3 regions of the Cupriavidus sp. UME77 genome follow, and region 3 is predicted to be linked to each of the others. Evidence: predicted binding sites of a transcription regulator. Region 3 holds the regulator's gene; each other region holds the start of a gene.

Region 1 (9,779 bases), on a different contig from region 3:
GCATTCGTCGCAAATGAACACCGACGGGCCCGCGATGAGCTTCTTTACCTCGTGCTGGCTCTTGCCGCAGAACGAGCAGTAAAGGAGCTTCTCGCTGGATGAACCTTTTTTATCCGCCATAGGAATCAGTCACATTAGCAGTGTGCGTGCCGCAGTGCCGGAGCGCTGCGGGGATACGCTTCAAACGCATCATACGCCAAAAAAAATGGCGCGGCGGGTAGACCCCCAAGCTGTGGGGCAAAAGCAAAAAACGAGGCACAAGGCCTCGTTTCTGTATAGCCTTCTTCGTTGCGGCCGCGCGGCGATACCCGAAGGATCGCCACCCGGCCCCTGCCCGGCCCGCCTTGCGGCAGCCGGGCCGGTCTGTCAGGCACGGCGGGCGAGCACCTTGTCGATCAGGCCGTAGTCCACTGCCTGATCGCCGCTCATGAAATTGTCGCGATCGGTGTCGCGGGCAATCTTGTCGACCGGCTGGCCGGTGACTTCCGACAGGATCGTGTTGAGCCGCTCGCGCAGGTACAGGATCTCGCGGGCCTGGATCTCGATGTCCGAGGCCTGGCCGCGCGCGCCGCCCAGCGGCTGGTGGATCATGATGCGCGAGTTGGGCAGCGCCGAACGCTTGCCCTTGGCGCCAGCCGACAGCAGGAAGGCCCCCATGCTGGCTGCCATGCCCATGCACAGCGTGGCCACGTCCGGCTTGACGAACTGCATGGTGTCGTAGATGGCGAGGCCAGCCGACACCGAGCCACCCGGCGAGTTGATGTATAGCGAGATGTCCTTGTCGGGATTCTCGCTTTCCAGGAACAGCAACTGGGCGACCACCAGGTTGGCGGTCTGGTCGTTGACTTCGCCGACCATGAAAATCAGACGCTCCTTCAACAGGCGCGAATAGATGTCATAGGCGCGCTCGCCCCGACCGGACTGCTCAACCACCATCGGCACCAGCCCCAGTCCCTGCGTTTCCAGGGCGGAGGCCTGCGTGGTGGCCAGACGGTCAAGCAAATCATTGCGGGTCATGCAAGTTCTCCTGGAGTTCGGTAAGAGACAAGGCTGCGGCCAACGCGCCACGCGCGCCGGCCACGGGCCAGGCTCAGGCCTGCTGAGGCTGGTTGTTGCCTTCGGCAGTCAATTCCTCGAAGGACACCGTCTTGTCGGTGACCTTGGCCTTGTCGCACACGAAATTTACCACGTTGTTTTCGAGCACGTAGGCCTCCATCTCGGCCAGGCGCTGTTGGTCACCGTAGTACCAGCGCATGACTTCCTTCGGGTCTTCGTAGCTCTTGGCGAAGTCTTCGATCTCGGCCTTGATCTGGTCTGCCTTGGCGTCCAGGCCGTGAGCCTTGACGATCTCGGCCAGGATCAGGCCCAGCTTGACGCGGCGCTCAGCTTGCTGCGTGAACATTTCGGCCGGGATGGGCATGTCCTTGGCGTTGGGCATGCCGCGTTGCTCCAGGTCGCGACGCGCCATTTCCACCAGGCGCTCCTGGTCTTGCTCGATCAGGGCCTTCGGCACTTCCAGCTCGCTCGCCTTCAGCAGCGCGTCCATGACCTGGTCCTTCAGCATGGCGTGCGTGCGGCGCTTGACTTCGCGCTCCAGGTTTTCGCGGATGTCGGCGCGCATCTTCTCGACGTTGCCGTCAGCGATGCCCAGCGACTTGGCGAACTCGTCGTTGACTTCCGGCAGGTGCGCCCACTCGATCTTCTTGAGCGTGACGGTGAACTCGGCAGTCTTGCCGGCCACGTCCTTGCCGTGATAGTCCTCGGGGAACGCCAGCGGGAAGGTCTTGCTTTCGCCAACCTTCAGGCCCAGTGCAGCTTGCTCGAACTCGGGCAACATGCGGCCTTCGCCCAGCACGAAGGCGAAGTCGTCAGCCTTGCCGCCGGGGAATTCCACGCCTTCGATCTTGCCAACGAAGTCCAGGGTCACGCGGTCGCCGTTCTGGGCGGCCACTTCCGCACCGCCGTCGCCGTGCTCGCCGGCTTCGCCACGGGTGTGGTAGTGCACGCGCTGCTTGCGCAGGATGTCGATGGTCTTGTCGACTTCGGCATCGGTGATTTCGGTCTTGGTGCGGGTCACTTCGGCGCCAGCCAGGTCACCCAGCTTGACTTCCGGATAGACCTCGAAGGTCGCGTCGAAGGCCACTTCGTCTTCGCTCACGCCGTCGGTCTTGACTTCGAACTTCGGCTGGCCGGCAACCTTGACGTCTTGTTCTTTGGTGATGTCGAAGAACTTGCGGGCAGCCTTGTCGAAGCGCACTTCGAACTCGACTTGCTGGCCGTATTGCTTCTCGACCATCTTCATCGGTACCTTGCCGGGACGGAAACCGGACATCTTCACCGTCTTCGACAGGCGAACCAGACGTTCCAGCTTTTCCTTTTCGACTTCGGCCTTGGGAATGGCCAGGGTCACCTTGCGGTCCAGTTTGCCAAGGTTTTCAATGACATTCGACATGGTCGTTGATCCAATCCAGAGTGTTGTTGTGTTCGTAAGCGCACCCCGCTCGCGTGCCCGAGAAGACACAGGCAAAGCGACGGCTAATGCCGATACCCGGCACGCAAACCGCGTCGCACGCAGGACACGCGCAAAAATCGGCGTTTCCAGAGCATCCGGGCGCAGGTCCACGCAAACGGAAAACGGGCATTATCGCACGGTTTTCATTCGGTTCCGGCAGTTTTTACCCGGGAACCGGCTCGGCGGGCACATCGCCGCTTGCCACGGCCCCCTGCCGCAAGGCGCGCACCAGCAGGCGCGCCGGATCGATGGCCTCGGCCAGTTCGAGCTCGAGCGGCAATGGCTCGCCTTCGATCTGGCTGGCCAGCAATTCCGCCCCCAATGCGGCCCATGTGAGGCCGCGCGAGCCATATGCAAGTGCCGCGTAAAGCCCCGGCAGCCGAGGGATATCCCTTAGGCGTGCCCCGCTGAGCGCCGCGGCGTCCCGCGCCGCCTGGGCCTCATCGGCCACGCGCCCGATCAGCGGCAGGCGGTTGTGCGAGACGCTGCGCACGCCGACATACCCCCTGAGCATTGCCGGGTCCAGGCTGGCGGCCGTGCCGGCAAGCGCCGGCAGCAATGCGGCGAGCCGGGCCAGGTTCTCGGCGTGCACCGCGGGGCGCTCATCCAGCGCGCCAGACTCCTGCGCATCCGGCTCGTAGCTGGAACCGATGCGCGCGGTGCCGTCCGCGGCGCGCGGCAGCAGGTAGCCGGTGCCGGTGACCACGCAATCGGGCCATTCGCCAAGGCGTGCCAGCTCTGCCGGCGCCAGCGTGGTGAGCTGGCCGCGCACCCGGTCGATCGTCATATGGCGCAGCGCGAGCAAGCGCAGCGCTTCGTACGCGTTCGCCACGACCACCACCGGCGCCGCGGCCATGACCTTGCCCGCCTCGTCCATCGCCTGCCAGCCATCCGCCACACGCGCCAGCCGCGCAACGCGGTTGCCATAGCGCGCCGTGACCGCCGTCCCGGCCTGCGCCAGCTGCGCGCGGCAGATTTCGGGCGGCGGCGCCCAGCCGCCCTGCCCGAACCACAGCCCGCCATGGGGCACCGGCGCGCCATGCCGGCTGGCCGCTTCCTCGGCGCTCATCCACCGCGCGAACGCCTGCGGAAAACCCAGGGCGGCAAGAGCCGCCTGCTGGATATCCGCATCCTCCACGCCCGCACCGGTCTGCAGCACGCCGCAGCCCTGCCAGCCGGGCGCATGTCCCGCCGCCGCCAGCCCCGCCCAAGTCCGCAGGGCCTGCAGGTTGCCGGCGCGCGACAGGCGCGACAGGACGCTGTCATCCGAGGACAAGTGCGGATGCATGGCGGCGGCACGGTGGGCCGAGGTCAGCTGCGCCGGGCCGTCATGGGCATCGAACAAGGTCACGCGCCAGCCACGCGCGGCCAGCCGCTCCGTGACCGCGCAGCCGGCCAGGCCCGCGCCGATGACGATCGCGTGCCGCTCAGGCCACGCCGCGGCGGATGGCGGCGGCTGCCGCCGCGTGCCGCGCATGACAGGCAAGCGCGCCACGGTCATCGGTGGCTCCGAGCCATATCCGGGTGCAGAGCTGACCGCGAAGCCGGCGGCTTGCAAACCCCGCTGGAAGACGATGTCCGCCACGTGCGTGGCTAGCGTGGCTTCCGGGCGGGCCAGCCGGGCCAGCCGCTTCATCAACTGCGGCTGCCACATATCGGGATTGCGGGCAGGCGAAAAACCGTCCAGGTAAAACGCATCCGCGCCCAGCACCAGCCGCGGCAGCACGGCGTCGATATCGCCAAACGCCAGCGTCAGCACGACCGCCCCGCCCTCGAATTCCAGCCGGTGCAGGCCCGGCAGCGCCAGCGGCCATGCGGCCCTCAGCTCGGCGGCCAGCGGCTCGAGCGCCGCCTGCGCGCCAAGGCTGACATGCATCGCGGCAAGCCCCTCGCTCGTCAACGGATGCTTCTCGATCGACACAACGTGGAGCCGCCGGCAACGCTTGGGATCGTCTCGCCATGCCTGCCAGGTTGCCAGGAAGTTCAGCCCCAGCCCGAAACCGGCCTCCACAATCACGAACTGGTCGCGCCCACCCCAGGCCTGCGGCAAGCCGTTGCCGGCAAGGAAGACGTGACGGGCCCGCTCCAGGCTATCCTCGTTACCGTGATAGGCCTCGTCGTAGCGTGGCGAATATGGCAAGCCTGAGGCGGAAAAAGCGGGCTCGGCGAGATCTAGGCTGCGGGACATGGACAGGACAACAAGGTGACAAGGGCCGGGAGAATGGGAAATGCGCAGGACCATCAACGCGCAATGCATTGGAAGTGCGTTGGAAGTGCATCGGGACGGGAGGATGGCGCAGGAGCCGGCAATCGGCAATCGGCAATCCGCAAACGCCCGCCAGGCGCGCCCTCCGGCATGCCGCCGGGCCGCCCCAAAGCCGGGCGATGGTAGCATAGCGCCCTGTGCCGCCGGCCCCTCCAGGCCGGCACCCGCACGCCCTGCACGCCCTTTTCCCGCCTCGCCATGCTCAGCTACCGTCACGCCTTCCACGCCGGCAACCACGCCGATGTTCTCAAACACGCCATCGTGGTCCAGTTGCTGGAGCAGTTGAGCCAGAAAGACAAGCCCTTCTGGTACATCGACACGCACGCTGGCGCCGGGCTGTACGCGCTCGATCACGCCTACGCGCAGAAAAAGGGCGAGTTCGAGACCGGCATTGCCCGGCTGTGGCAGGCCGCCGCCGCCAAGCGGCCCATGCCGACGCTGGTCGAGGATTACCTGGAGCAGGTACGCACGCTGAACCCGGACGGCAACCTGAAGCACTACCCCGGCTCGCCCTGGCTCGCCTGGCAGATGCTGCGCGACGCGGACCGCCTGCGCCTGTTCGAGATGCATAGCACCGAAATCCAGGTGCTGCGCGACAACTTCCGTGGCGCCGGCCGCCGCGTCATGCTGTATGACGGCGACGGTTTCACCGGCATCAACGCCATCCTGCCCCCGCCGCCGCGCCGCGCGCTGGTGCTGATCGACCCCTCATATGAGGACAAGCAGGACTACGGCCGCGTGGTGCGCAGCCTGCAGGATTGCCTGCAGCGCTTTGCCACCGGCATGTATGCGATCTGGTATCCCGAAGTGCAGCGCCGCGTATCCGTGCAGTTGCCGGTGCAGTTGAAAAAGCTGCCGCTCAAGAACTGGCTGCACGTCACCCTGCGCGTCAAGCACCCGGTCGCCGGCGGGCTGGGCCTGCACGGCAGCGGCATGTTCATCGTCAACCCGCCGTGGCGCTTGAAGGAAACTCTGGAGGCAGCCATGCCCGCCCTGGTGACAATGCTGCGCCAGGACGACGGCGCCGGCTTCACGCTGGAAGCGCAGGAAAGCTGATCCTGGCGGCGGAACCCGCACCGCCGCCGCCTCGCACGGCAAAGGCATCGTGACGGGCGGACGCCCCTCACGATTGGATCCGCCAGCGATCGAGCCGCCGTCAGGCGATGGTGTACCTGTTCTGCCGGCTGCGGGAATAGAGCCCGCGTGCGAGTTCCAGGATGTGGTCGCGGTGGCGGTCGAATGCCTCCAGCACGGCAGGCTCGTCCGGACGCAGTTCGGGGCTGAGGTTGGAGAGTACCGCTCGGTCGACCTCGAAGGAGATCTCACGGGAACTGTCGTAGCCCCAAAAACATACGCAATGCCTGGATGGGTCGTAACTCCGGCTGGGATTGGGAAAATTAAGTGCCATCTCTGTATCCTAGTCCGATTCGGCCCCCTCTGTACGGTATAGAAGGCAGGACTGCCGTATTTGCGCCGGATTGGGCAGAGACCCCATCAGCAAGTCTGGAGAAGACCCCTTCTCACTGCCATATCGCTTACCGATGACCAGGTGTCGAGCCGCACAGACATGACACGACATAGGTGTTGGGAAAACCAGATCTAAGCATCTTCTACTTCGCCCGCGCGCGGCCAGACCGTACGATTCCCATCGCAACCACGGTGGCACGATCTCCGTGGTCCAGGACAGGACGGCAACCATAAAGCTGTCCGCCGGACATCAACACAAAAGGGTCAAGGGGTCTTATGAAAAGCTTGCGCGGAGCCAGCAACGGGTGGGCGCCGGATGTCGAAGTGACGGACAGGGGCATCTGGAAAAACACGATCGCCGCAGCCAGCCACGCGCTGGAAACCGTCGCCCTCATCGAGCACGGCGTTGGCATGACATTAAAGCTGCAGCGCAAGGTCCGCGCGCTGCGCGAGCGATTGCACGCCACGCAAACCGAACTGGACCGCTACCGCGACATGCACGCCGCCGCCATGGAGGCGTTGCGCCAGGCCGAGGTGACACCGCCCGAAGACACCGGCCGGCTGCGCGCCGAAAGTGAAGCCCTGCAGATGCGCCACCGTGCCTACAAGCTGCTGGTCGAGCACTATGCCCGGGCCGGCATTCCCATCGACCTGGCCGTCTTCGCCAGGCAGCGCCGCCAGGTCCTCCAGCACATCCTTTTCCAGCAGCGCCGCGGCGTCGCGCCGGCGCAGATCAGCGTCGACGATATCGCCTTCCTGCTCCGCTGATCCCATCGCCAGAGGGGAAAGAGATTCCGACGCACGTTGCGACAATCGCGAGCCAGCCGGATCCGCTTACACCGGCTGCGCTTTCAAAGGCCCGCGCAGTTCGCGGGCTTTTTTTTCGCGCCGGCAGGCATCGGCATGTCGGCTACCTACGCGCATCGCTGGTAGCGCGACCGGGACACAGCGGAATTGTCGGCAGAATTCGATATACTGTATATGCATACAGTAACCCGCCGACGCCATGTCATCTGCACCCCGCCGCATCGCCCACCTGGATATGGACGCGTTCTACGCGTCCGTCGAGCTATTGCGATATCCGGAGTTGCGCGGCAAGCCCGTGGTGATCGGTGGTGGACGAAATGCGGTACCCGAGATACTGCCCGACGGCAGCCGGCGCTTTGCCCGCCTGCGCAACTACGCCGGGCGCGGCGTCGTCACCACGTCCACCTACGAAGCCCGCGCGCTGGGCGTGTTCTCCGCCATGGGCATGATGAAGGCCGCGCAACTCGCCCCCGACGCCATCCTGCTGCCCACGGATTTCGACTCGTACCGGCACTACTCCCGCCTGTTCAAGGCTGCCGTCGCCACCTTCACCAGCGACATCGAAGACCGGGGCATCGACGAGATCTACATCGACCTGAGCGACGTGCCCGGCGAGCCCGCCGATATCGGCACCCGCATCAAGCAAGCGGTGCGCGAAGCCACGGGACTGAGCTGCTCCATCTGCATCGCCCCCAACAAGCTCCTCGCCAAGATCGGCTCCGAACTCGACAAACCCGACGGCCTCACCCTGCTGGCAGCCAGCGATGTGCCATTGCGCATCTGGCCGCTGCCCGTGCGCAAGGTCAACGGGATCGGCCCGAAGGCCACCGAGAAACTCGCCACGCTGGGCATCGCCACGGTCGGCGACCTCGCCAGCGCGGACCTGGGCATGCTGCAGAGCCATTTCGGCCGCAGCTACGCCGCCTGGCTGGCCGAGATTGCGCAAGGCCATGACGAACGCCCGGTGGTCACCAGTTCGGAGCCCAAGTCCATGAGCCGGGAAACCACCTTCGAGCGCGACCTGCACCCCAGGCAAGACCGCCAGACCCTCTCCGAAGTCTTTACCGGCCTGTGCCAGCGCGTGGCGGAAGACCTTCGCCGCAAGGGCTACGTGGGCCGCACCATCGGCGTCAAGCTGCGCTACGACGACTTTCACACCGTCACCCGCGACCTCAGCATGCCAGCCCCGACGGCGGACGCCGTACAACTGCGGCGCGCCGCCACCGAATGCGTCAAACGCGTTCCGCTGGATCGGAAGATCCGCTTGCTGGGCGTGAGGGTCAGCGCGCTGACGCCCGCGGGAGAACTGGAGCCGGCTTCGCTGCCGGTGCAGGGAGAGTTGCCTTTCGCCGACAACACTTAGCTGGCCCCGCCGCGAGCTGATCCGTCTGATAGTATTGGCGCAGCCGTGCATAACTTTGCAGCACCTGCGCACAATCAACACCTTCGGGCTAACGTCAATTGTCATCATTTGACCTGGATATGCGGGCCTCTACCGAAGCGGAAACCAGACACGAACGCATCGACACCTCAAGGTCGCTGAACCTGACAGTCGCCTTACAGCAAGAGCGGTTTGACGCGCTGACACGACTCGCGCGGCACCTCTTCAGGGTCCCGGTTGCGCTGGTTACGCTTGACGTGCTGCATGACGTGCATCCTGGCGACGCGCCCATCCTCATCGACGGCCTGCGCATGGGCTTTCACGCGGCGTGCCCTTTGACCACATCGAGCGGCAGCCGGCTTGGCGCCTTCTGCCTGTTCGATGCCGGATCACGCGAGCTGGACCAGGCGGAGCGCGGCCTCCTGCAAGACTTTGCCGACATGGCGGTCGCCATCATCGAGCGCGACCTGGCCCAAGGCAAACTGAACGACGACGCCAACAGGCTGGAGGAAAACGAAAAGCGGCTCGAACTGGCCATCGCGGGAAGCGGCACGGGGGTCTGGGACCGGGATATCCAGGCGGGCAGCATCCACTACTCGGCCGGCTGGAAAGCCATCATCGGCTATGAAGAATCCGAGATCACCAACCGGATCGAAGACAGCTATACCCGCGTCCATCCCGACGACCTCGCCTACGTCCAGGCCACCATACAAGCCCACTTCAACCAGGAAACGGAAAGCTACGCGGTAGATCACCGGATCCGTTGCAAGAACGGCAGCTATAAATGGATATCCAGCCGCGGCAAGGTAGTCAGCCGCAGCAGCAACGGCGAGCCGCTGCGCATGATCGGCACCACCACCGATATCACGGCCATCCAGGCACTCGCCGAAGAACTGCAGCAGACCGTCGACCTGGTCACCAGCCTGACCAACGAAGTCCCCGGCCTGGTATTCCAGCATCGCCTGCTGCCAACGGGCGAATCCTTCCTGCCCTACGCCAGCGCCGGCATCGCCGATATCTACGAGCTCACGCCGCAACAGGTAGCCGGCAGCACCAGCCCCATCCATACCGTCATTCACCCCGACGATCTGGAAGCCTACCGCGCCTCGCTTCACGCCTCCGCCGCGAGCCTGACGCCGTGGCACCTCGAGTACCGCGTCGAGCTGCCCAGGCAGGGGCTGCGCTGGCGGCAAGGCGACGCGCGTCCCCGGCGGCTCGACGACGGCAGCACGCTATGGCACGGATTTATCACAGACGTGACCGAGCGCAAGCGCATCGAGGGAGAATTGCAGGAATTTGCAACCATCGATTTCCTGACGCAGCTACCCAATCGCCGTCACTTCGTC
Region 2 (9,779 bases), on a different contig from region 3:
GCCGCCCCGAAGGCCGTCGGCCCGCAGCCCAGCTGCAGGAACACCCCCAGCCGCCGCACCCGCGCATACACCGCCCGGCACAACGCAAGATGGCCGCCAAACAACCGCAGGCTGGCCCCGGCATCGATCATCACGGTAGCCACCCCGGCATCGGGATGCACCGTGACATGCGGCGTGAAATGCAGCAACGCCAGCGCCAGCGCCGTCATCACCTGCGCCTCGGCCGCCGGCTCGCGCTGCAGTTGCACCACCTGCGCCGACAACGCCTGCACGCCGCCCCGCCGCATCCCCGCCTGCACCCCCAGCGCCACCGCCGGGCCGTTGGCCAGCACCACCCGCTCGCGCTCCATCACCGCCACCGGCACGCTGTGGTGCAGCAGGCCGGCGCACGCGCGCAGCGCGGCGGGCTCAGGCCAGTTCGGCTGCAGCGCGTCCAGCGACAGGCGCGGCAGATGCACCGCGATCCAGTACGACATGGGCTTGCTCTCCCGCAACGGCTTGGGAAACCGGGGCATTCAGGGGGACCGGCATCGACGGGGCCTGCGGCGCCGCAGGCGGCGTGGCCATGGCGGGCACCGCCATCATCTCGCCCAGCGGCAGCACCAGCGGCGTATCGCGCACCGGGCCGCGCCGCTTGTGGAACGTGACCGACACGGCATTGCCCGGCGCCGGCGACAACAGCAGCCGCAGCACCGCCGGCGACGACTCGCGCAGCACGCTGGCCGGCCGGCACGCCCACACCACGGCGTCTCCTGCCTGCGCCAGCACCTGCAAGCGCCGCAGCGCCTCGGGACGCGCCGTGGGCAGCCACACCATCACCCCGCCAAAGGCCTGGCTGCGCAGCACCTGCTCCGCCGCCCACAGCACATCCGCCTGCGCCGCGGCCCGGCTCGCGCCAGCGGGCGGGCGCACCCAGTACAACTGGCGCGCCGGCAAACCCCATTCGGCCAGGCACGTGGCATTGGGCAGGTACGGCGGCCCGATCAGCGCCACCCGGCGCTGCCCCGCGGCCAGCGCCAGCAAGGCCGGGCGCAGCAGCCGCAACTCGCCCACGCCGGGGTCGGCCAGCAGCAGCTCCGTGAGCGCGCCCACCGGCCAGCCACCGCCGGGCAACTCGGCCGAGAGCGCGTCATGGCCGGTCGGCAAGGCCGGCACGCTGCCCGCCCGGCCCAGATGGCCAAGCTGCCCCGCCCGCCACAGGCCGGGATAGCGTTGCTCCAGTGCGTCCAGCGCCCCCTGCCGGTCGGCCACGGGCGGCTGCGCCAAAGGCGAATCGCCCGATGTTTCGGGCGATAGGGGAAAGAGTTCGGCGGTCATGTGATGCGTGCGGCTCAGCCCGGGGGGACTGATAGGAAGTTTCCGAATGTCGCGGTAGGAATGCCTATTACTAGGCACCCCCCGCACAGATCCCGGCGTGCGCAATTTACGCACCGGGCTCCTGCCTCAGGTGTTTGGCGGTAAACCGTATGACAGGCCAAGGATGAAGGACCCGTCATGTGATGCGTGCGGCTCAGCCCGGGGGGACTGATAGGAAGTTTCCGAATGTCGCGGTAGGAATGCCTATTACTAGGCACCCCCCGCACAGATCCCGGCGTGCGCAATTTACGCACCGGGCTCCTGCCTCAGGTGTTTGGCGGTAAACCGTATGACAGGCCAAGGATGAAGGACCCGAGGTGGGGGTAACCAATCGCGAACCAACCGCGCCATCCGACTCCATGTGGTGCTGTCCTTCTGGCTGCGGCGCCGCAGCGCGCGCCACCAGAGCTTTGCAATTAGGAATCGGAATGCACGTATGGCGTGCGTGTTGGTCGGCACAGCATGGTAGTTGAGGAAGCCTTGCACCACCCGCCTTAGCCATTTCCCCTGCTCCGAGATCGACTGGTGCCATCTGCGTCTCAACTCCTCCCTGATTTCCCGTAGCTTGGCCTGCATCCGGTCGCGCCGGGTGTGCCGCCTAAGCATGAACTTGCCATCTTTGGCTCGTCCACTGATGTGGGTGAATCCGAGGAAGTTGAAGGTCTCGGGCTTGCCCAGTCCCCGCTTGGCTCGATTTGCGGCTGCGAAGCGGCCGAACTCGATCAAACGGGTTTTCTCCGGGTGAAGCCTGAGCGCAAATTGCTCCAGCCGTTGCTGCATGGCACGCCTGAAGCGTTTGGCATCATCGGCCTTGTCGAAGCCGACGACGATGTCGTCGGCATATCGAACGATCACGACGTTCCCCTGCGCATGGCGCTTGCGCCATTGGTTCGCCCAGAGGTCGAAGACGTAGTGCAGGTAGATATTGGCCAGCAAGGGCGAGATGACTGCACCCTGCGGCGTACCTTCCTCGGTGGCCGTAACCACCCCATCTTCCATCGCGCCAGCTTTCAGCCATTTGCCGATCAGGCGTAACACGCGCCGGTCGCCGATGCGATGCTCCAGAAACCGCAGTAGCCAGTCATGGCTGACGGTATCGAAGAATCGACTGATGTCGGCGTCCAGTATCCAGTTCACATAAGTTCGCGCTATCCCGGTGGCCAGTGCATCCAGCGCATCGTGTTGACTGCGCCGTGGCCTGAAGCCATACGAGAACCCAAGGAAGTCCGTCTCATAGACCGCGTTGAGCACTTCCACCACTGCACGCTGGACAATCTTGTCTTCCAGCGCTGCAATGCCCAGAGGGCGCAGCTTTCCATCCGCCTTGGGTATGTACTGCCGGCGGCTGGGCTGTGCCCGATAGGCTTGGCGGTGCAAGCGCCCGTGCAGGTCGCTCAGGTTTTCCTCTAGATCCTGCTCGTAGTCGCTCCATGTCACCCCATCGACCCCGGCCGCCGCCTTCCGTTTAAGCCAGAAGAACGACGTCTGTAGCAACTCAAGATCAATCAGGTGGAACAGTGCTGTGAACCGTTCCTTCTTCCTTTGCCTTGCGGCTTCCCGCACACGGACTAATCTCTGGGACACGCTGATCCGGCTCAGCGTCCGGGACGTGTGTAACCAATCCGTGTTCCCCTTGGCCTTCCCCCTTGGCTCCACCGACTCCGCCTCCGGTTGCCCGGACTTGTTCGCCAGCTTCGTCGCTACTATGGGGAAGTCCGACTTCTCTCGTCCGTACATCATCGGCTTCGGCTCCTCGCCTTCCCGATGCGGACCAGGCGGCAACGCTGCCACTGCTGGGCAGACGAGAGATCTCCCGGTTCCCGCACAAGGAGCGTACGTACATGCCAGGGTCTCAGACCGCGCCGAGTCGTCCGGGCGCTCGCGCAAGCGCGCCCGTCCGTGTTGCCTTCCGCAAACAGTAGTGCGTCGGCACCCGGGACTGGATAAATTTTTCGCGGCTCAATGGCTGGCCTATACGCACCCCTGTCAACGCTTCGCTGCGCGCCTCGCGGCGCACAACGCATGACTCGGGGACAGCGTGATTCGCTAAATCTTCTGCTGTCAGGGACTTTCACCCTTTACTCCTTGCCGGTTAGCCGGCGCACACTGTATAAATATACAGTACTAACTGTAGCCGCAGGACCGCCAACGTGCCAACCCGACCACCCTCCTCCAGCCCGCTGAAAGGCCGGGCGGCGCGTTCGAACGACGTCAGCCGGTTCGACGCCTGGACCCGCGAACGGGTCGCCGACGAGTCCCAAGCCTTCGATGAGCCAGAGACGCCCCAAATCCAGACCATTGTCTTCACGGAGAAGGCCAAACGCATCGTCTCGCGCAACCAGTCGCCAGACCTGCCGTTCGACGCGTCCATCAACCCGTACCGCGGGTGCGAGCATGGCTGTATCTATTGCTATGCCCGGCCCAGCCACGCCTATCTGGGGCTTTCGCCAGGCCTCGACTTCGAAACCCGTCTGTACGCAAAAGACAATGCCGCCGCCTTGCTCGAGGCCGAACTGGCTCACCGCAACTACGTACCGACGGTGATCGCGCTGGGGGCCAATACGGATCCTTACCAGCCCATCGAGCGGGATCTCAAGATCACGCGCGGCATCCTGGAAGTGCTGGAGCGATTCAACCACCCGGTGGCCATCACGACCAAGTCGGGCGTGGTCACGCGCGACATCGACATCCTGCAGCGCATGGCGGCCAAGAACCTGGTCCGGGTCCATATGTCGGTCACGTCGCTCAAGAACGAGATCGCCCGCACGCTGGAGCCCCGCGCAAGCGCGCCGGCGCGCCGCCTGGCCGCCATCGCTTCCCTGAGCGAGGCCGGCATACCGGTGGGGGTGATGGTGGCGCCGGTCATTCCGAGCCTGACCGATCCGGAAATGGAGTCCATCCTTGAGGCCGGCGCCAAGGCCGGCGCGAAAACCGCGGCGTATATCCTGCTGCGCCTGCCGCGCGAGGTGGAGCAGCTGTTCTCAGAGTGGCTGGCCACCTACCATCCGCTGCGCGCCCGGCACGTCGAAAGCCTGGTCGCGCAAATGCGCGGGGGCCAGGCCTACGACTCACGGTTCGGCACGCGCATGACCGGCACCGGCATCTTTGCCGAACTGCTGCGCAAGCGCTTCAAGCTGGCCTGCCAGCGCTTCGGGCTCAATGCCGAGCGCCACCCGCTCACCACCGAACATTTCTCCCGGGCGAGCGCCGCGCCGCAGATGTCGCTGTTCTAGGCCGGATGCGCAGGACAGCGCGGCTTCACGCGTGCGGCGCCTTCTCGTCGACCGCGATCGCCAGCGTTTCCTTGATCTCCTCCATCACCACGTAGCTCTTGGACTGAGCGGCGCCCGGCAACTGCAAGAGGATGTCGCCCAGCAGGCGGCGGTACTCGCCAATCTCGCGGATGCGCGCCTTGATCAGGTAGTCGAAATCGCCCGAGACCAGATGGCACTCCAGTACTTCCGGAATGCGCGACACCTCGCGGCGGAACTGCTCGAACATATTGCCGGACTTGTTGCCCAGCGAGATCTCGACAAACACAAGCAAGCCGCTGCCGAGCAGCGCGGGATTCAGACGCGCGTAGTAGCCCATGATGACGCCGTCACGCTCCATGCGCTTGACCCGCTCGATGCATGGCGTGATGGTCAGGCCGACCGCTTCCGCCAGCTCCTTCATCGACATACGCCCGTCAGCCTGGAGCAAGGCCAGGATCTTCCGATCCAGCCGATCCAGGCTGCGCACGGGCTGACGACTCGTTCTCATTAGTTATTCCTGTTTCCATGAAAATTACAACAACTATGACTGCTCATATTTAAATAGTATAGATGTAAATACTTTATCCATTCTATTTCTTGGTTGCGGGCCCCCGACTATGCGCGTTCTCGTTCTTGGCAGTGGCGTAATTGGCGTGACCAGCGCCTGGTACCTGGCCCGTGCCGGCCATGAGGTCACCGTGATCGACCGGGAGGCCGCACCCGCGCTGGGGACCAGTTTCGCCAACGCCGGCCAGATCTCCCCGGGCTATGCATCGCCCTGGGCCGCACCCGGCGTGCCGCTCAAAGCCATCAAGTGGATGTTCCAGGAGCACGCACCGCTGTCCATCAAACCGGACGGCACGCTGTTCCAGCTGCAATGGATGTGGCAGATGCTGATGAACTGCAGCGCTGAGCGCTATGCCGTCAACAAGGAACGCATGGTGCGCCTGGCCGAGTACAGCCGCGACTGCATCGTCGCCCTGCGCGCCGATACCGGCATCGCCTACGAGGGCCGCCAGCAAGGCACGCTGCAACTCTTCCGCACCGCCGAGCAGCTCGACGGCGCCGCCAAGGACATTGCCGTGCTGGAGCAAGCCGGCGTGCCCTACCAGTTGCTATCGCGCGAGGAACTCGCCGCCAGCGAACCGGCCCTGGCCGCCGTCAGCCACAAGCTGACCGGCGGCCTGCGGCTACCCAACGATGAAACCGGCGACTGCCAGCTGTTCACCCGGCAACTCGCCGCCATGGCCGAAGGCCTGGGCGTGCAGTTCCAATACAACCGCTCCATCGACGGGCTGCTGACCAAGGGCGATGCCGTTACCGGCGCCATGGTGGGCGGCGAGCCGGTCATGGCCGACCTGGTCGTGGTGGCGTTGGGCAGCTGGTCGACACCGTTCGTGAAAAATTTCCTGCCCGGCCTGTCGAACCTGCCGGTGTACCCACTCAAGGGATTTTCGCTCACGGTACCGATGACCAATGCCGATCGCAGCCCCGTTTCCACGGTGCTCGACGAAACCTTCAAGGTGGCAATCACCCGCTTCGACGATCGCATCCGCGTGGGCGGCATGGCGCAGATCGTGGGTTATGACCGCACGCTCGACCCGGCCAAGCGCCGGACCCTGGAGCATGTGGTCACGGACCTGTTCCCGGGCGCGGGCGATGTCAGCCGTGCCAGCTTCTGGACCGGACTGCGCCCAATGACGCCGGATGGCACTCCCATCGTCGGCCCCACGCAGGTCAAGGGCCTGTGGCTCAATACCGGCCATGGCACGCTGGGCTGGACCATGGCCTGCGGCTCGGGCAAGCTGCTGTCAGACCTGGTGTCCGGCACCTCGCCGGCGATCCGCGCGGACGACCTCTCGGTGGCTCGCTATCTCAAGCCAGCGAGAACGCACGCCGCCCCGCGCCACGCGGCGGCCTGATCCGCGCATCGGTTTCGAGGAAGTAAAAAAGGCGACCCGCGGGTCGCCTTTTTCTTGCCTGGACCAGGAAGACCTCAGAACTGCGCTTCGCTCAACGCGTTGACCGGCACCGCGCCCGCCACGATGGCATCGCGCAAACCCGATGCCTGCGACAGGATGTGCTCCGCGAAGAAATGCGCCGTCGAGATCTTGGCGTCGTGGAAGGACGGATCCTCGCCACGCTTCGCATCCGCCGCGAGCATCGCGCGGCCAAGCTGCCAGCCCGAAAACACGATGCCGCAGAGCTTCAGGTAAGGCACGCTGCCGGCAAACACGGCATTCGGGTCCGACTTGGCATTGGCCACGACGAACGCCACGACGGTCTCCAGCGCGGCGCGCCCCTTGGCCAGTTGCGCCTGCACCGCGGTGAAGGCCGCACCACCATGCTTGCCCAGCGCCGCCTCGGTCTCGGCGATCTGCGCGCAGATCGCACGGGCCACCGCGCCACCGTCGCGCAGCGTCTTGCGGCCGACGAGGTCGTTCGCCTGGATCGCGGTCGTGCCTTCGTAGATCGGCAGGATGCGGGCATCGCGATAATGCTGGGCCGCGCCGGTCTCCTCGATGAAGCCCATGCCGCCGTGCACCTGCACGCCAAGGCTGGTCACATCGATCGACAATTCGGTGCTCCAGCCCTTGACGATGGGCACCATGAACTCATAGAACGCCTGGCTTTGCTTGCGCACCGCGTCGTCGGCATGCTGGTGCGCCGTGTCGCACGCGGCCGCGGCCACATACGCTACCGCGCGTGCGCCTTCGATCAGCGAGCGCATGGTCATCAGCATGCGCTTGACGTCCGGGTGATGGATGATGGTCACAGCCTCGCGTGCGGAGCCATCGACCGGACGGCTTTGCACGCGCTCGCGGGCAAAATTCACCGCCTGCTGGTAAGCCCGCTCCGACACGGCGATGCCTTGCATGCCGACCGAGAAGCGCGCCGAGTTCATCATGATGAACATGTATTCCAGGCCGCGGTTTTCCTCGCCGACCAGCGTGCCGATAGCGCCACCGTGATCGCCGAACTGCAGCACGGCCGTGGGGCTGGCCTTGATGCCCAGCTTGTGCTCGATCGACACGCAGTGCGCATCATTGCGCGCGCCCAGCGAGCCGTCCGCATTCACCAGGAACTTGGGCACGATGAACAGCGAGATGCCCTTGACGCCCTCGGGTGCCGTGGGCGTGCGCGCGAGAACGAGATGGACGATGTTCTGCGCCATGTCGTGCTCACCGTAGGTGATGAAGATCTTGGTGCCGAACACCTTGTAGGTACCGTCACCCTGCGGCTCGGCGCGCGTGCGCACGGCCGCCAGGTCCGAGCCGGCCTGCGGCTCGGTCAGGTTCATGGTGCCGGTCCACTCGCCGGAGATCAGCTTGGGCAGGAAGGTGGCCTTCTGCGCGTCGCTGCCTGCGGTCAGCAGGGCTTCGATGGCGCCGTCTGTCAGCAGCGGGCACAGCGCGAACGACAGGTTCGCCGTGTTCAGCATCTCGTTGCAGGCGGTGGCGATCAACTTGGGCAAGCCCTGGCCGCCAAATTCCTGCGGATGCAGCACGCCCTGCCAGCCACCTTCGCCAAACTGGCGGAACGCGTCCTTGAAACCGGGCGTGGTGGTAACCACGCCGTCCTTCCAGCTGCTGGGATCGGTGTCGCCAATGCGGTTGAGCGGCGCCACCACTTGTTCGTTGAATTTGGCCGCCTCGTCGAGCACCGCCTGCGCCGTCTCCGGCGTGGCGTCCTCGAAGCCGGGCAGCTTGCTGACTGCGTCAAGATCAGCCAGTTCGTTCATCACGAACAGCATGTCCTTGAGCGGGGCACGGTAGGTCATCGATGTCTCCGGTAGGTATAAAAAAGCCGTTCTCGGGCGGGCCCGGAACGGCTAGTACTTACTGATCGAGCCCGGCGCCTCAAACGCCGTGCCGGGCGGTGGGGATCAGCCCAGCGCCGCCACCAGTTCGGGCACGACGGTGTTCAGATCGCCCACCAGGCCGTAGTCGGCCACCGAGAAGATCGGGGCTTCGGCATCCTTGTTGATCGCGACGATCACCTTGGAGTCCTTCATGCCCGCCAGATGCTGGATCGCGCCGGAGATGCCGACGGCGATGTACAGCTGCGGCGCGACGATCTTGCCGGTCTGGCCGACCTGGTAATCGTTGGGCACGAAGCCGGCATCGACAGCAGCGCGGGACGCGCCCATCGCGGCGTTCAGCTTGTCGGCCAGCGGCGTCAGCACCTTGGTGTAGTTCTCGCCGGAACCCACGCCACGGCCACCGGACACGATGATCTTGGCGGCGGTCAGCTCAGGGCGGTCGCTCTTGGTGACTTCGCGCGAAACGAATTGCGAGATGCCAGCGTCGGCCACGGCGGGCAGGTTTTCCACGGCGGCCGAACCACCTTCGGCTGCGGCAGCGTCAAAGCCAGTACCGCGCACGGTGATGATCTTGACCTTGTCCGACGATTGCACGATCGAGATCGCGTTGCCGGCGTAGATCGGGCGCTCGAACGTGTCCGGGCTGTCGACCTTGGTGATGTCCGACAGCTGGGCTACGTCCAGCTTGGCCGCGACGCGCGGCAGGATGTTCTTGCCGTAGGCCGATGCGGGCGCCAGGATGTGGCTGTAGTCGCTGGCGATGGCCAGCACTTGCTCGGCCACATTTTCGGCCAGGCCGTCGGCGAACTGCGGCGCGTCGGCCAGCAGCACCTTGGACACGCCGGCGATCTTCGCAGCGGCGGCAGCAGCGGCGGCGGCATTGGCGCCGGCCACCAGCACGTGGACATCGCCGCCGCACTGGGCGGCTGCCGTCACGGTATTCAGCGTGGCGGCCTTGATGGATTGGTTGTCGTGTTCAGCAATAACGAGTGCAGTCATGTTTTATCTCCTGGCGCGCTCAGATGACCTTGGCTTCGTTCTTCAGCTTTTGCACCAGCGTCGCAACGTCCGGCACCATCACACCCGCGCTACGCTTGGGCGGCTCAACGACCTTGACGGTCTTCAGACGCGGCGCCACGTCCACGCCGAGATCTTCCGGCTTGACGATGTCGAGCGGCTTCTTCTTGGCCTTCATGATGTTCGGCAGCGTGACATAACGCGGCTCGTTCAGGCGCAGGTCAGTGGTCACCACCGCCGGCAGCTTGAGCGACAGGGTCTCCAGACCACCATCCACTTCACGCGTCACCGATGCGCGGCCATCGGCCACCACCACCTTCGAGGCGAAG
Region 3 (9,779 bases):
ATCTGCGGCGGCATTGCCGCGGACGAACAGCAGCAACTGGCCGCGCAGCAAAAGAACTTCAACATGGGCCTGCTGTTCACCCAGGGCGAGCGCGGCGAATTCCTCGCCGACGTGGCCGTCAAGATGATGCGCGAAGGCCACGAAGTGGCCAGCTTTACCGCTTCCGGGCCCAAGTGCCTGATCAAGGCCCCGCAAGGCAGCTACAATATCGAAGCGACTTATAAGGGACAGGCCAAGTCGGTCAACGTGAGTACGGGCACCTACAACGCGCAATTGCGCTGGTAAGGCGCCAGGGGAGGCACCCTCGCCGGGCGGCACCCTTCACGCCACGGCTCCTGGCCCGGGATCGGACCAAGAAGGATGCCTCTGCGCCAGATAGCCACTGCCGGAAGACGTGTGCCCAGCCTGGCCCACGTCTTCCACACCGCCCGCCTGCCCCTGCTTTGCTCGGCGGCATTGCTGCTCGCCGCCTGCGCTTCGACGCCGCCGCCTGGGCGCTATAGCGCCCAGCCGCGCCCGGCAGGCACCCCCATGGTGGATCCCAGCGCCGGGCTGGAAGAAGTCTCCATCCAGGCGATGTCGCTGGTTGGCACGCCTTATCGCTACGGCGGCAATACGCCTGACTCGGGCTTCGACTGCAGCGGCCTGGTTCGCTATGTGGTGCTGCGCGCCGCCAACGTCAACCTGCCACGCACCACCGAAGCCATGGGCGACCGCGGCGTCTCGCTGGAGCGCAGCCAGGTGGCCTCGGGCGACCTGGTTTTCTTCAATACCACCGGCCGGGCCAATTCGCATGTCGGCATCTATGTCGGGCAGAACCGCTTTGTCCACGCGCCATCCACCGGCGGCACGGTTCGGCTCGAAGACATGAGCAAGTCATACTGGGCCTCCCGGTACAACGGCGCGCGGCGGGTTGCATCGGGAATCAACCAGGCGCCGGCATCGGTCGCGCCCCCGGCCGCACCAGCAGCACCGCCGCCTTCCGTTGTACCCCCGGCCCCCGTGGATGACGATCCGATTGCCGCTTTCGCCAATCGATAGATAGCCATCGGCTCCGGCCTTCCCAACAAGCAAAAAGCCAGGCATTGCGCCTGGCTTTTTGCTTGCTTGTCGAGCGGGAATCCGATCGCCCGAAGGCTTAGAGGATATGCCGGCCAATCCACCATGCGATGGCGGCCATGAAGGCGGATGCGGGAATCGTCAGCACCCAGGCCCAGACGATGTTGCCGGCCACACCCCAGCGCACCGCCGACATCTTCTGCACCGAGCCCACGCCGACGATGGCGCCGGTGATGGTATGGGTGGTCGACACCGGCACACCCAGCGCCGAGGCGATGAACAGCGTGATGGCGCCGCCTGTCTCCGCGCAGAAGCCGCCTACCGGTTTGAGCTTGGTGATCTTCTGGCCCATGGTACGCACGATGCGCCAGCCGCCAAACATGGTGCCCATGCCAATCGCCACGTAGCAGGAAACGATGACCCAGATCGGCGGCTCCGCACCGCCCTGCGCCACGTGGCCGCTGGCGATCAGCAACATCCAGATGATGCCGATGGTCTTCTGCGCGTCATTGCCGCCATGGCCCAGGCTGTATAGCGATGCCGAGACCAGTTGCAGCCTGCGGAACCAGCGATCGACCCGCGACGGCGGTGTACGGAAGAATGTCCAGGCCACGATCACCATCATCAGCGAGCCGAGCAGAAAGCCCAGCAGCGGCGAAATGACGATAAAAGCCACGGTCTTGAGAAGACCGCCGCCCACCAGTGCGCTGGTGCCGCTCTTGGCCACCGCGGCCCCGACCAAGCCACCGATCAGCGCGTGCGAGGACGACGAGGGAATGCCGTAGTACCAGGTGATCAGGTTCCAGGCAATGGCACCCATCAGGGCACCGAAGATCACGTAGTGATCGACGATGTTGACGTCGATCGTGCCAGTACCAACGGTTGCCGCCACTTTCAGGTGGAAGATGAAAATCGCCACCACGTTGCACATGGCCGCCATGGCCACCGCGTGGTGCGGCTTGAGCACGCCCGTCGACACCACCGTGGCAATCGAGTTGGCGGCATCGTGAAAGCCGTTCATGAAATCGAACAGCAGGGCGAGAGCCACCAGCAGGCCAATGACCCACAGGCTCATTTGTATTGTTTGCATGCCGATTTGTGCCTCAGGCGTTTTCCAGGACGATGCCTTCGAGAATGTTGGCGACGTCCTCGCACTTGTCGGTAATGGTTTCGAGCTGCTCGTAGATCGCCTTCAGCTTGATCAGGCGCTTGACGTCCGTTTCGTCGCGGAACAGCTTGGACATGGCGGCGCGCATCACGCGATCAGCCTCGGACTCGAGTTGGTCGATCTGCTGCGCCGTCTTCAGGATGGCGCCGGCATTGCTCATGTCCTCGAGCAGGCCGACCGCGATCTTGACCTGGTCGCAACACTGCACGCAGATGGAGGCCAGCTTGCGCGCCTCATCGGTCAGGCTGGTCACGTCGTACAGCGAGATGGTTTCAGCCACGTCTTCCATCAGGTCGAGGATGTCGTCCATGGTGGTGATGAGCTTGTGGATCTCATCGCGGTCCAGCGGCGTGATGAAGGTCTTGTGCAGCAGGTCGATCGTGTCATGCGTGATGCGATCGGCTTTCTTTTCCGTGGCCTGCACGCGGCGAGCGTGGGCCTCTGCATTGGGCAGGTCGTTGACCAGCACTTCCAGCTCGCGGGCGGCGGTCACCGCGCAATCGGCATGCTGGTTGAAGTATTCGAAGAACTTGCCCTCAGTGGGCATGAATCGGCCGAACATGGAATGTTCCTTGTCGAAGCGCGGGGGCGCCGCGGGTAGTTACTGAATCAGGCGGATACGCATTAAACGACAGCCGCCCGAGGGCGGCTGTCATCAAAACGCAATATTTTACAGGTTTGTGCGGCGATGCCGGGGGACTTTGACACGCGGCAAGCACGATCGACTGTGGCCACCGAGCCACGAGGCCCGGCAAGCCGCGCCAGGACTGGCTTCAGTTGTCGTTGTCGAAGAAGGCGGGGCCACCGCTGAAGTTGTCGAACTTGGTGAACTGCCCCAGGAACGTCAGCCGCACGGTGCCAATTGGGCCGTTACGCTGCTTGCCGATGATGATCTCGGACGTGCCCTTGTCCTGCGAATCGGGGTTGTAAACCTCGTCGCGGTAAATAAACAGGATCACGTCGGCATCCTGCTCGATAGCGCCGGATTCACGCAAATCGGACATCACCGGGCGCTTGTTCGGGCGCTGCTCCAGGCTTCGGTTCAGCTGGGACAGTGCAATCACCGGGCAGTTGAGTTCCTTGGCCAGGCCCTTGAGCGAGCGCGAGATTTCCGAAATTTCGGTGGCGCGGTTTTCCCCGCCGCCCGAGCCTGACATCAGCTGCAGGTAGTCGATGACGATCAGCCCGAGCTGGCCGCACTGGCGTGCCAGCCGGCGCGAACGCGCGCGCAGCTCCATCGAGCTCAGTGCCGGCGTTTCGTCGATGAACAATTGCGCATCGTTCATGCGCTGGATGGCGTGCGTGAGCCGCGGCCAGTCTTCGTCAAGCAGACGGCCGGTACGCAGGCGGTGCTGGTCAAGCCGACCGACCGAGCCCAGCATACGCATGGCCAGCTGCGTGCCCGCCATTTCCATTGAGAACACGGCCACCGGCAGGCCCTGCTCCACCGCCACGTGCTCGCCGATATTCAGCGAGAAAGCGGTCTTACCCATGGAGGGGCGTCCCGCCACGATGATCAGGTCGCCGGCCTGCATACCACTGGTCATGCGGTCCAGGTCGATAAAACCGGTAGGCACGCCGGTGACGTCGGTGCTCGAGTCACGGTGGTACAGTTCGTCGATGCGCTCGACCACCTGGGTCAGCAGCGGCTGGATTTCCTGGAACCCCTTCTGCCCGCGCGAGCCTTCCTCGGCGATGGCGAACACCTTGGATTCCGCCTCGTCGAGCAGTTCCCGCACCTCGCGCCCTTTGGGGGCGAAGGCTGCGGTAGCGATATCGTCGGCCACGGTCACCAGCTTGCGCAGCACCGAGCGCTCGCGCACGATCTCCGCATAGCGGCGGATATTGGCCGCGCTAGGCGTGTTCTGCGCCAGGGAATTCAGATAGGCCAGACCGCCCACCTCTTCCGCCTTGCCAGCACCTTGCAGCGACTCGTAGACGGTGATGACGTCGGCCGGCTTGGTGGCGGCGATCAATCGGGAGATGCTCTGGAAGATCATCCGGTGATCGAAGCGATAGAAATCGGCTTCGTTCAGGAAGTCGGCGATACGGTCCCAGGCGGCATTGTCCAGCAGCAGGCCACCCAGCACCGATTGCTCGGCCTCGATGGAATGCGGCGGTACCTTGAGATTGTCTAGTTGGGGGTCTGCGACAGGCGCGTTCATAGGGGGGGATTATAACGGTCGGCGCCAGCGAGCCGGCGGAGAATTCGCAGCCGGCTGTTGGGGCATCCTGCCGTGTGACGGCGGGACAACCGGCCCCGCCCTGTAGCAATCGGGCAATCAGGCAAGCAAGGGGCACAGCCAAACAAAAAGGCAGGAGCGCGATGCTCCTGCCTTTTTGTTTGGTCAAGCAAGCGGCGCTGCCATCTGGCTCCCACCAGCCCGAAGGACAAGTGGGAACCGGCAGCAAGGCCGATGCTTAGACGTGTTCGCCCAGGACGGAAACCGTCACGTCGACCAGCACGTCGGTGTGCAGCGAGACGCTGACCGGGTGGTCGCCAACAACCTTCAGCGGACCATTCGGCAGGCGCACTTGCGCCTTCTCGACCTTGAAGCCTTGGCCAGCCAGGGCTTCAGCGATGTCGGCGTTGGTCACCGAACCGAACAGGCGGCCGTCCACACCCGACTTCTGGGTGATTTGCACGGTCAGGCCGCTCAGCTTTTCGCCTTCAGCTTGCGAAGCTGCCAGCTTTTCAGCGGCTGCCTTTTCCAGTTCAGCGCGCTTGACTTCGAACTCGCTGATAGCGGTCTGGGTAGCGCGGCGGGCCTTCTTGTTCGGGATCAGGAAGTTACGGGCGTAGCCGTCCTTCACGCGAACGATGTCACCCAGGTTGCCCAGGTTGATGACTTTTTCAAGCAGAATAATTTGCATCGTGTTTTCTCCTTAACGGACCTAGGGCCGATCAGTTCTTGTGCAGGTCGGTGTAGGGCATCAGCGCGAGGAAACGCGCGCGCTTGATGGCCGTGTCGAGCTGACGCTGATAGTGCGCCTTGGTGCCGGTCAGGCGGGCCGGCGTGATCTTGCCGTTGTCGCCGATGAAATCCTTCAGGGTGTCCAGATCCTTGTAGTCGATCTGTTCCACGCCAGCCACGGTGAAGCGGCAGAAGCGCTTGCGCTTGAACAGCGGGTTTTGCTGTTGGAAGCGCTTCTTGTTCTTGTTGTCACGTTTGACGAATGCCATGATTCAATCCTTTTCGAATGCTTTACATCCAGTGATGTGAAAGACGAGAGCCTTGCTGTTGCGGTGCCTGCGGGCCAGGAATCCTTCGCAGTCGAGCATCGCGCCGAGCGGGGTACGCTCAAGCCGCTGGCCGATCTGACCAATTCCCATGGCGGCGATGGCGAACTCCACCTGCCTGGGCGTTTGCGCCTCGACCGTCTCGCCCGCGTACTGCAAGATGCAGTTGACCACGGGGACCCCGGCCGGGGTGTAACGCAAGGCATCGCGTTCCGCGAGCGTTGCGCAGAGCCTTAACTGGTTCAACGCACTCTCCCGCACCGATGCCCGCACTTGCCGCCGCGGCGATCAACGCCGGCGGCAACCACAACAGTCCGCACTTAGGCGGCCTGGACTTCGCTGGTCTGTTGCGCGGCCTTGCGAGCTTCTTCGCGCTGCACTTCCTTCATCATCGGGGACGGTGCGGTTTCAGCCTTCTTGGTCTGAACGATGAGGTGGCGCAGCACAGCATCGTTGAACTTGAACGCGTGTTCGAGTTCAGCCAGGGTTTCCTTGCCGCATTCGATGTTCAGGCAAACGTAGTGAGCCTTGGCCAGCTTCTGGATCATGTAGGCCATCTGACGGCGACCCCAGTCTTCCACGCGGTGGATCTGGCCTTCCTGGGACGTGACCAGCGTCTTGTAACGCTCGATCATGGCCGGGACTTGTTCGCTCTGGTCCGGATGGACGATAAATACGATTTCGTAATGACGCATTGACGCTCCTTTTGGATAAGCTGCCCGAGCGCCATGTCCGGTGCAGCAAGGTTGAATAGCCTTAAAGTATAGCGTGCTTTTGCTATCGGGAGCAAGCCGCCTCAGTTTTCAGTGAATAGTGCCTGCAGCGCCGCCGGATCCTTTGCCAATCCTGGCTCCGCAGCCAGAGCCAGCGCCAGGAGCACGCGTGCCTTATAAGGATTGAGGTCGCCGGCCGAAACAAAAATTCCCGCCGCCGGCCGGGGAGATGCAGGAATCGCCACATGCCCTGCCCCTGTGCGCGAACTGCGTACCACTGCCACGCCCGCGCCAGCAGCGTCAGCTAATGCCTCCACCAGCGACTGGTGAACCGACCCGTTGCCAGCGGCCGCCACGACCAGGCCCGACACGCCCGCCTGCGCCAAGGCATCCACCACGATCCGGCCCGGCTCCGCATAGCTGGCCACGATCTCGACCTGCGGCCATGCGCAAGGGACCGGCCAGGCCCTGGCCGGCAAGCGGCCGGGGGTGCGCACAAAGCGCACCAGGTTGTCCTGAACAAAGCCAATCGGCCCGGATACCGGCGACACAAACGCATTCACCGCCGATGTGTGCGCCTTCATCACATCGCGCCCTGCGTGGATCTCCTGATTAATCACCAGCAGCACGCCCTTGGCCATCGCGCCGACATCCGCCGCTACGCGCACCGCATCCAGCAGGTTCAACGGGCCATCCGCCGACAACGAGGTCGACGGCCGCATCGCAGCCGTCAGCACAACTGGCACCGTACCCACGCAAGCCAAGTGCAGCAACATGGCCGTCTCTTCCAGGGTATCGGTGCCGTGCGTAATGACAATGCCTGACACATCGGGCTGCGCGGACCAGTACGCCACGCGCCCCACCAGCCTGGACCAGAGCGCGAACGACATGTCCTTGCTATCTACCTGTGCAACCTGCTCGGCCTCGATCCGCGCCACCGCGCCCAGCGCCGGTACCGCGTCGAGCAGCGCTGTCACCGGCACCGTCGCCGCCTGGTACTTCGCGCTGCTAGCTGGGTTGGAAGAAGAACCGGCAATGGTGCCGCCAGTAGCGAGCACGACGACACGAGGCAGGAGAGACATGGCGGGAATGTGGTCGGGAGCCAGAAAAGTTGAACAGCAAGCAGCGCAACACGCTTCAGGTGCCGCGGATTGTAACCCTCTGCCCGCTCATCACGGCACGCGCCAAGATCCGTGGGACGCACCTGTCAATGCGCAAACTCCCAAAAATTCCGCTTGCACTTCACTCGATACTGTATAAAATCACAGCATACTGTTTAAACATACAGTGTTTTCAAACACCGGCGACCATGGCGACCCTGACACCGCGACAGCAGCAGATTTTCGACTTGATCCGCAGCAGCCTCCAGCACACGGGCTTCCCGCCCACGCGCGCTGAGATCGCCGCCAAGTTCGGCTTCTCCTCACCCAATGCAGCCGAGGAACACTTACGTGCCCTGGCCCGCAAAGGCGTGATCGAGCTCACCCCCGGCGCCTCCCGCGGCATCCGCCTCAAGGTCTCCCGCAGCGACTCGGAGCTACCCGACCAGTTCTCCCTGCCTATGGCCGGCGTCATGCAGCTAACCCTGCCACTGGTCGGGCGCGTCGCAGCCGGCAGCCCGATCCTCGCCGCCGAACACATCGATCGCCAATACCAGGTCGACGCCTCGGTGTTCGACGTGCAGCCCGATTACCTCCTCCGGGTCCGTGGCCTCAGCATGCGCGACGCCGGCATCCTTGATGGCGACCTGCTCGCCGTCAAGCGCGCCAGCGAAGCCGCCAACGGCAAGATCGTTGTAGCGCGCCTGGGCGACGACGTCACCGTCAAACGCCTCAACCGCCGCGGCGACACCATCGAGCTGATTGCCGAGAACCCCGACTTCCCCAGCATCATCGTGCAAGCCGGCCGTGAAGAGTTCTCACTGGAGGGCATCGCTGTCGGCCTCATCCGCCCCGGCGCCTTCTGACGAGTGCGGCTGAGGCGGGCGAAGCCCGTACAAGCCGACACCCGATTGTGCCAACGCACCCGCGTAGCGGGTACCGCTAACTGTTGTTGCAAGTCACCAGGTGTAGCCATGCTGCCAGCCAACCGCCTCTCCGCCCGCCGCCCCGTCAAGCCCGTGCCCTTCCGCCAGTCCAAAGGCGTACGCATCTACCAGGGCGCACAACGACGCACCATGGTTGGCAGCATGGCCGCTATCTGCCGAATGCTCGAGTTGGAGGAATCCTCCAAGCTGGCTGGTTAAGCAGGTGGCACTAAAAAAATTTGTGCAGAGTACTAGCCATCCGGCTCTTTGCATTGTATGATCTTGTTCTTCGTCGTTCGGCACCAAGCAGAACGACATCGACGGTGGCTGTAGCTCAGTTGGTAGAGTCCAGGATTGTGATTCCTGTCGTCGTGGGTTCGAGTCCCATCAGCCACCCCAAGAATTTGCTTTACAAAACAGCGCCTTAGCCAAGGCGCTGTTTTTGTTTGTGCGTCCCAAAGCGGTGTTCTATTCCCGCCATATTCCCACGGTGGGAATACTCAGCACCCTCATCCCCACCCCGCCGCCTAACGGCAGGGCCGTCGATTCATGCTCTACGTCATGCCGCGTTCAGCCAGCGCCAGCCGGATCTGCGGCAGCACGATGCCTTCCAGCCCCGACACACCATGCCCCTGCCCCCAGATCTGCTCACCCACCGCCGCCAGGAAAAACGGTGTGCCATGGTTCTGCAGGATCGGCCTGCCGCCAGGCCGATCGCCACCGGCCCAGGACAGGTAAGGCGGCAGGTCTTGCGGCCGGACCACCCCACGAAAGCCGCCTAGCTTGATAGTGATGTAGTCGATCTGGTCGAACGCCGGCAGCGAGACTTTCATCTTCTCCGTGCGACCGAAATACTCAGCCTCATAGCCGCGGCACGCGGGGCAGTTGACCGCGCCAACATAGCCGAGCACGATGCGCGAGCCTGGACCGGCAACCAGGCGACCCTGTGCAGGATAGCGACCTACACCGCCCTTCCTTGGACCGCCCGCCTGCGTCGCGTCGGCACGCAGCGCATTGACCTCATCAGCCGACAGCCATGTGAGCCGCACCTCAGCCTTGCGGCCCTTGGCGTTGATGAAAGTGCCCAGGATGGTCTGCTCACCCACACGCAACTCCGCCTCGATCAACGAATTGGCATTGGTGTAGAACGCGATGCGCAGCGTGTCGCCGCTCACGCTGCCCCTGAAGTCGCGTGCCGGCGCGAAGGCCTTCGCATCCAGCCAGCAGTAGCGCAAGTCACCCGCACTCAGTTGCCCACCTGCCATAGCCGCGCCGGCAATCCGCAGCAGGCGCTCGCGCGCCTCGCCGGACACCGATACCAGCCAATCGCCGTTCAGGCTCTCCCCGATCAGGTCTTCCGCACCCGCGCGACCGGTAAGCAGCAGCACGCCGCCAAGAAGGGCAAGAAAGTCGCGGCGATCCCTGGTTGCCTCCTGGGCACGGGTTGGCGGGTGTAGATGTCGGCAGCTTAGTGGAACAGACAGAATAGAGGTCTCGGACGGAACCCAACATCAGCATTTCGCCCTGTCGCTATCCCAAGGAGGTGCCGATCGACACAATCATTCCCGATGC

What was found. The regulator LexA, encoded in region 3, represses DNA repair genes until DNA is damaged. The targets are predictions, from matches to a motif close to ACTGTATNNNNATACAGT.
Region 1: a site for LexA is predicted at 7,220-7,237, ahead of dinB (DNA polymerase IV). Genes of this name have one in related genera too.
Region 2: a site for LexA is predicted at 3,462-3,479, ahead of A9975_RS07615 (PA0069 family radical SAM protein). Genes of this name have one in related genera too.

The regions. Positions count from the first base shown of each region.
Region 1 covers NZ_LZZU01000043.1:120,287-130,065, forward strand. Annotated here, with positions in the region: gene clpX (ATP-dependent Clp protease ATP-binding subunit ClpX) at 1-120, opposite strand, end outside; gene clpP (ATP-dependent Clp endopeptidase proteolytic subunit ClpP) at 367-1,017, opposite strand; gene tig (trigger factor) at 1,091-2,452, opposite strand; gene mnmC (bifunctional tRNA (5-methylaminomethyl-2-thiouridine)(34)-methyltransferase MnmD/FAD-dependent 5-carboxymethylaminomethyl-2-thiouridine(34) oxidoreductase MnmC) at 2,676-4,700, opposite strand; gene A9975_RS15720 (23S rRNA (adenine(2030)-N(6))-methyltransferase RlmJ) at 4,977-5,834, shown strand; gene A9975_RS15725 (DUF1488 domain-containing protein) at 5,935-6,186, opposite strand; gene A9975_RS15730 (hypothetical protein) at 6,522-7,013, shown strand; gene dinB (DNA polymerase IV) at 7,252-8,415, shown strand; gene A9975_RS15740 (sensor domain-containing diguanylate cyclase) at 8,514-9,779, shown strand, end outside.
Region 2 covers NZ_LZZU01000018.1:41,264-51,042, reverse strand. Annotated here, with positions in the region: gene A9975_RS07630 (DNA polymerase Y family protein) at 1-476, opposite strand, end outside; gene imuA (translesion DNA synthesis-associated protein ImuA) at 409-1,317, opposite strand; gene ltrA (group II intron reverse transcriptase/maturase) at 1,603-3,093, opposite strand; gene A9975_RS07615 (PA0069 family radical SAM protein) at 3,507-4,589, shown strand; gene A9975_RS07610 (Lrp/AsnC ligand binding domain-containing protein) at 4,615-5,118, opposite strand; gene A9975_RS07605 (D-amino acid dehydrogenase) at 5,228-6,532, shown strand; gene A9975_RS07600 (acyl-CoA dehydrogenase) at 6,607-8,391, opposite strand; gene A9975_RS07595 (electron transfer flavoprotein subunit alpha/FixB family protein) at 8,497-9,432, opposite strand; gene A9975_RS07590 (electron transfer flavoprotein subunit beta/FixA family protein) at 9,452-9,779, opposite strand, start outside.
Region 3 covers NZ_LZZU01000006.1:289,000-298,778, forward strand. Annotated here, with positions in the region: gene A9975_RS03070 (hypothetical protein) at 1-285, shown strand, start outside; gene A9975_RS03075 (C40 family peptidase) at 361-1,041, shown strand; gene A9975_RS03080 (inorganic phosphate transporter) at 1,139-2,149, opposite strand; gene A9975_RS03085 (DUF47 domain-containing protein) at 2,163-2,789, opposite strand; gene A9975_RS03090 (replicative DNA helicase) at 3,001-4,392, opposite strand; gene rplI (50S ribosomal protein L9) at 4,649-5,101, opposite strand; gene rpsR (30S ribosomal protein S18) at 5,133-5,411, opposite strand; gene priB (primosomal replication protein N) at 5,415-5,714, opposite strand; gene rpsF (30S ribosomal protein S6) at 5,789-6,163, opposite strand; gene A9975_RS03115 (asparaginase) at 6,265-7,263, opposite strand; gene lexA (transcriptional repressor LexA) at 7,491-8,147, shown strand; gene A9975_RS03125 (hypothetical protein) at 8,256-8,426, shown strand; tRNA gene A9975_RS03130 (tRNA-His) at 8,531-8,606, shown strand; gene A9975_RS03135 (hypothetical protein) at 8,762-9,595, opposite strand.